DNA from 3 places in the Vibrio sp. 1069 genome. Region 3 is predicted to be linked to each of the others. Evidence: predicted binding sites of a transcription regulator. Region 3 holds the regulator's gene; each other region holds the start of a gene.
What was found. Region 3 encodes CRP, which controls carbon source genes, mostly activating them, when cyclic AMP is high. Its sites were predicted from a motif close to TGTGANNNNNNTCACA; they were not measured.

Region 1: rppH (RNA pyrophosphohydrolase) is a predicted target of CRP. The motif match lies at 831-846, and genes of this name have one in related genera.
Region 2: R7040_RS06940 (glycogen/starch/alpha-glucan phosphorylase) is a predicted target of CRP. The motif match lies at 1,128-1,143, and genes of this name have one in related genera.

Annotation. Positions count from the first base shown of each region.
Region 1 covers NZ_JAWOWP010000017.1:58,946-61,155, forward strand. The annotation lists gene mutH (DNA mismatch repair endonuclease MutH) at 1-380, opposite strand, end outside; gene rppH (RNA pyrophosphohydrolase) at 1,000-1,521, shown strand; gene ptsP (phosphoenolpyruvate--protein phosphotransferase) at 1,524-2,210, shown strand, end outside.
Region 2 covers NZ_JAWOWP010000003.1:191,206-193,415, reverse strand. The annotation lists gene malT (HTH-type transcriptional regulator MalT) at 1-672, opposite strand, end outside; gene R7040_RS06940 (glycogen/starch/alpha-glucan phosphorylase) at 1,407-2,210, shown strand, end outside.
Region 3 covers NZ_JAWOWP010000024.1:30,265-32,474, forward strand. The annotation lists gene R7040_RS22320 (DUF1338 domain-containing protein) at 1-728, shown strand, start outside; gene crp (cAMP-activated global transcriptional regulator CRP) at 865-1,497, opposite strand; gene R7040_RS22330 (phosphoribulokinase) at 1,738-2,210, opposite strand, start outside.

The sequences.
Region 1 (2,210 bases), on a different contig from region 3:
AGTGGGATTTCTCGTTCTCCTTCTACGGGTACCCAAAGGACACGAGATAGCTTGTTTCGAACATGACTTGTTTCCCATGTAAGACCATGAACACCAGTGAGGGGGGCCACAGAAACAAAGGTTGTTTCTAAAGGTTTGCCAGAGTAACTGATCGGAATACTTTTCAACTCGATCCCTAGTTTTGCGAAATCTTGTTGAGGTTTACTGCCAGCTGGAGCGCCCAAGTGCCATTCGAGTAATTGACCCACCCAACCTTTATCACGTTTTAAGTTTTCAGGAACAATCATATTCGCCTCGGCGGCCAACTCAGCAAAACAGAGTCCTGCCATATCATGCGCTCGTTCCAATAGCTCTGCTTCTGTTTGTGGTTCTGGTTTCATAGTTACAAGGTGGTATTACAAAAAATATAGTTTATCAAACTCCGACCAAATCTACTGTTTAAGATTTCACCGAGGCGGTGTAAGAACGATCAATTCATAACTTATCCACAGGTGGAGGAGGTGTTGATAAGATCCTGGCGGGGTCTGTATGAATAAACAGGGGTTAAAATGCATTTTTGGGGTTGATTTTGTTGTAATCATCTAAACGAATAGCAGGTGAGTGTGGATAAATAGCCTGTTGGTGGATCTTTGACCGATCTGAGTTTGGTGAAAAGATCATCAAGAAACTGAAGATCGAATTATCGTTGTTTTTAAAAATAAATACTTTTTTATCAATGTTTTATGTTTATTTTTTTGTTTCTTCATCTGTTTTGCTTTTGATGGGATTGAACTGAATTACTCATTTGAATTGAATTCTTCACAAAGTTATTCACAGAAAAGGTGAATAAATGTGGGCAATGTCTCACTCTTGTGTTGATAAGGTATGGTTTGATTAAAAGATATCCAAAAATGGTGAAAAGGTAATAAATCTTGCTCATATCACATCAGTAAGTTTGCTAGTAATGGGGATATGTGGAAAAATCACGGTAATAAAAAATTTATTCATAGAGGTTAGCCAGTGATAGATGGCGATGGTTACCGACTTAATGTTGGTATTGTGATATGTAATAACCATGGTCAGGTCTTCTGGGCTAAACGATACGGGCAACACTCATGGCAATTTCCACAAGGTGGGATTGACGAAGGTGAAACCCCTGAACAAGCCATGTTCAGGGAGTTATACGAAGAAGTCGGTTTAACGAAAAAAGACGTTAAGATCATTGCAACAAGTCGTCATTGGTTAAGATATAAGCTACCAAAGCGATTGGTGCGTTGGGACTCCAAGCCTGTTTGTATCGGCCAAAAACAGAAATGGTTTCTGCTGAGATTAGAATGCGATGAGTCTCGCATTAATATGCAACGCGGAAAATCCCCTGAATTTGATGGTTGGCGCTGGGTAAGTTACTGGTATCCAGTTAGGCAAGTTGTTTCTTTCAAGCGAGATGTTTATCGACGAGCGATGAAAGAATTTGCATCCTTGGCCATGCCTTTTCGAGAGAGAAAAGCGAAAGGGAAAAGAAAAAAGCAACGTAGAGGATAATCATGCTCAGTCAGCTAAGGGAAATAGTTGAGAAAGTCTCCAGGGTCGATGATGTGCATCTGGCACTCGATATATTGGTGAAAGAGACTTGTGCTGCCCTTAGTACTGAGTGCTGTACTATCTATCTTGCTAATGAAGAAATGCAGCGCCTTGAGTTAATGGCAACTCAAGGCCTTATTTTTGAAGGTGATAGTATTCATATCAACTTCAATGAAGGCTTGGTTGGGTTGGTAAAACGAAGCGCTGAACCCCTTAACCTTGCCGAAGCCTCAAAACACCCCGAGTTCAAATTCTTTCCTCAACTCGGCGAACAGATTTACCACTCTTTTTTAGCTACTCCAATCATTCATCGTAAACAAGTTTTAGGTGTGTTGGTGATCCAACAAAAAACGCCGCGCTTGTTTAGTGAAATGGAAGAATCGTTTCTTGTTACCTTATCCGCTCAGTTAGCGGTGCTCATTGCACATGCGCAGAATCTTGGGCATTGGCAGTTAGCATCTAAACCCACGGTATTAAAAGGTTTGCCTGCGTCTACTGGTGTCGCGATTGGAGAGTTTTGGTTCGACAATACCCAGCCGAGTTTATCGGATGTTTTCCCTTCGTCCACGTTAGATAAGGAACGCGAGCACGAGACATTACTAGTGGCCATAGAGCGAGCGTTAAATGACTTTCGCCGTATGCGGAAAAAG
Region 2 (2,210 bases), on a different contig from region 3:
CAACTGCATCGCCGATGGCCAACCTTCAACATAGGTTCTTAGGCTGTTCGCCATGTCTTCATCAATACCATCGGCGATACGCTGGTTAAAGAAGCGAGTGGTTTCTTCGGTATCAAACGCCAACATCTCGTTGCCGATTTCGATCATTAAATCACGAACACGTAAGTTTGCAGTGCCCAGAGGCGGCGCTGCACGACTGGTTACCACAACGGTGAGGTTGTCTGGCATGTGCTTTAAGAAGAAACGCATGGATTCATGGATTTCATCATTCGTGATTAAATGGTAGTCATCAAGCACCACGTAGCACTCTTGATGAAAGTCAGCCATTTCAGCGAATACTTCGCTAAATAGGGAGCGTAAAGACGAGATCTGACGTTTTTCCGCCAGTTTTTGTGCGTTAGCGCAACTGAAGTTGGTGGCTTTGTTTAATGCTTGAAGCAGATAGTTTACAAAGCGAAAGCCGTCGTTATCGCTGTCATCAATGCTGTACCAACCGACGTTTGGCTTATCGGATAGCCACTGCGCTGCCATTGTTGTTTTTCCGTAACCTGCTGGGGATCGGAATAAAACCAATTTGTAGTAAGGCGCTTGCTGTAGTAAGTCCAACACTCGTGGGCGCACGATGGCATTGTGCAGGCGTCCTGGTCGAGTAAGCTTAGATGGAATCCACATTAGTAGTTATGTCCTTATTTATGTATACCCAAATGACAGCAACGTGATCATTCTAGTAAAGCCCCCTTGAAAGCCGTCTTACTGAATGATGTCATCAGCATCAAAAACACTGTTTGAATACCGGATAATGTCGCTACTATTGGGGCTTGTGTCCGTCTGAAAAACCATTCCATACGGTCACTTAGATATAAAAGCTAGCGAAAACTAGAAATAACTCACATCGCCTAATTCTAGTTTGTATAAAAAGCGTACAATCCTGTGAGCTGAGAGGGATGTTACGACATCAGAAATGTTCGTTACTTTGATCCACTTCCTAATTCTCAAGGGTTGATGGATTTACCATCAACTACGCCCTTTATTTGTGATTGTCGTCACTTAAATGTCGTTTGTTTCGTTAGCGTTAAGATCGCGTTGCACATAGATTACGAAAAGTTCTTCTACGCTGACCGAGTTAATGTGACCGATATTACAATTTTCACATCATCAGATGAGTGGACTATAAAAAGCGTCATGAACGGGTTTTAACCTTTCTCACATTCCATTGTGATCAAAATCACTAAGAACTGGTGCAAAGTTCACTTTGTTGAGATTTGGATCACTAACCTAGCAATGGTACCCCCTCTACGCCCTCAGCCCTCCTCCTTCAAAGGATGAGAATTAGGAGGATGTTTATTCACAGAGGTAAATGCACGATGTATGGCAGATGAATTACCAAAAGACGTGAGAATTTCGTAATGAAACCTACTCAACAAAAACAATTTGACAAGAAGTCGTTCCAAGAAAGCGTAAAGAAACACCTATCTGTAACTTACGCTCATACGATTGAAAACGCAGACAGCCGCGCATGGTACCTAGCAATGGGGCATGCTCTGGCTGAATTTACTACTCTAGATTTGCTTGCGACAGAAGAAGATCCACGCATTAAAAGTGCGAAGAGCGTTAACTACCTTTCGCTAGAATTCCTTATCGGTCGTTTGACGGGTAACAACCTAATCAGCATGGGTCTGTATGAACAAGTAACAGAAGCAATGGCTGAACTGGGTTACAACCTAACTGATCTGCTAGAAGAAGAGCGCGACCCATCATTGGGTAACGGTGGCCTTGGTCGTCTGGCTGCGTGTTTCATGGATTCATGTGCGGCACAAGAATTCCCAACTGTCGGCTATGGTTTACATTACGAATACGGTCTATTTAAACAGTCATTCAAAGATGGTCGCCAGCAAGAAGCACCTGACGCTTGGCGCGGTGTAGAAGGCTACCCTTGGGAAATTGCGCGTCCAGAACTTGCGCAAGAGATCGGTTTCTACGGTCACGTTGAAGTGATTAACGAGAACGGTAAAGAAGTTCGCAAATGGGTACCAGGCATGACAGTAAGAGCAATGCCTTGGGATCTTCCAATTGTGGGTTACGAATCAGACACGGTTTACCCGCTACGTCTTTGGGAATGTCAGGCGATTGCACCATTCTCACTAGCAAGCTTTAACAATGGTGATTACTTCGAAGCTCAGCACGCACTGATCGACGCAGGTAACATCACT
Region 3 (2,210 bases):
CGGCTAAAGTGCATCAGCTGCTTCAAGAAGATGAGCCTCTGATTAATGATCATATAGCTTTACGTACCTTCAATATCGCGCCTCTTGGTATTGAAACTCTAGCTAAGCCATTTGTAGCTATTGGTTACAAGGCGTGTGGTGATTACATTTTCGAAAGCAAAAAGCTGGTTGCTAAGCACTATGAGCACCCAGATCCGAAGCAACCTAAAGTATTTATTAGTGAGCTAAAAGTTGAAGAGTGCTCGCCTGAGCTACAAGAGATTGTGAAAAATTTGGTGGCACAAATCGATGCTGACAAGCTGAAAGATAGCGCATTCTTACATGGTGGACGCTTGTGGGATTTAAGCTTTGCTGATTACCAAACGTTGGCTAAAGAAAGTGAGTACGCATCTTGGCTTGCGGCGCATGGTTACGGAGCAAACCACTTCACGGTGAGCGTTAACCAGCTCAATGAATATGAAGAAGTGAAGCAGGTAAACGATCATCTGCGTACCGCTGGGTTTACCATTAATGAAAATGGTGGTGAAGTGAAGGGCACTCCTGAGGTGTTGCTAGAGCAGTCATCGACCATGGCAGATAAAGTAGCGGTTCGTTTTAGCGAAGGCACTGAAATTATCCCTGGCGGGTTTTATGAATTTGCTAAGCGCTATCCGATGGAAAATGGTGATTTGTACCCAGGTTTCGTGGCCGCTTCAGCTGACAAAATCTTTGAAAGTACGAATGGCTAAGTTTTAGGGTTAACCTGTTAAGCTTACTCATTAGTGTTCGCTGCACCCTATCTCATTTGGTCATGAGTAAATAAAAAGCCACCAATGTTGCCATTGGTGGCTTTTATAATTTTGTTCGTGTCACTCTAGTTCGAGATTAACGAGTACCGTAAACCACGATGGTTTTACCGTGAGCAGAGATTAGGTTCTGCTCTTCTAGCATCTTCAAGATACGACCTACTGTCTCACGAGAACAGCCAACAATTTGACCGATTTCTTGACGAGTGATCTTGATTTGCATGCCGTCTGGGTGAGTCATTGCGTCTGGTTGTTTTGCAAGGTTCAGAAGCGTCTGAGCGATACGACCAGTTACGTCTAGGAACGCCAGGTCACCCACTTTTTGGCTAGTTACTTGAAGACGACGAGCCATCTGCGCAGAAAGACGCATTAGGATGTCTGGGTTTACTTGGATAAGCTGACGGAACTTCTTGAAAGAAATTTCAGCAACTTCACAAGGAGATTTAGCACGAACCCAAGCTGTGCGCTCTTGGTCTTCCTCGAATAGACCAAGTTCACCAATAAAGTCTCCTTGGTTTAGGTAAGAAAGGATCATCTCCTTACCTTCTTCGTCTTTGATAAGAACCGCAACAGAACCTTTAACGATGTAGTACAAAGTTTCTGCCTTTTCGCCCGCGTGAATTAGCGTGCTCTTTGAAGGGTACTTATGAATATGACAGTGTGAAAGAAACCACTCTAATGTTGGGTCGGTTTGAGGTTTACCTAGAACCATAATATCTCACTTCCTCTGCAGGGTACGCTTGCGCTATCCATATTTTAGCTAAGCCTGAATTAGGCCTACTAGAATAAGAGCACTTTTTATATGCTGCAAGCTCTCTTGTGTTTCGGTAAGAAATAGTATCCTTTTTCGAAAACGATTTCTTGATTTTAATCGTGCCATGATTGAGATTTTGTAAGCAAAACTGTGCACATGATCACGGTATGAAAAGTAAACATCTTCGCAGGCAGGTTTTTAGCCAATTTTCCCTGTTTCGATGAGCTGTTGTAGGATAGGCCGAACTATGAGCTCCATTGCAAAGCTCATCTTACCGCCGGGTACGACAATCGTGTTGTGGCGTGACATGAATGAGCCATCAATCATGGCCAGCAGATATGGGAAGTCGACATTCTTGATACCGCGTAGGCGAATCACCACAAAACTCTCATCCAAACTAGGGATGCCTTTTGCATTAAGTGGGTTGGAAGTATCAACGGTCGGTACGCGCTGGAAGTTGATGTGAGTACGAGAAAACTGCGGAGTGATATAGTTGAGGTAATCGTCCATGGATCGCACGATTGAGTCCATTACCGCTTCACGCGAATGGCCGCGATCGCGAGTGTCACGTACGAATTTTTGGATCCACTCTAAGTTCACAATCGGCACCATGCCAATTAAGAAATCCACATGTTGAGCAACATTAACATCGCCATCGACCACGCCACCAT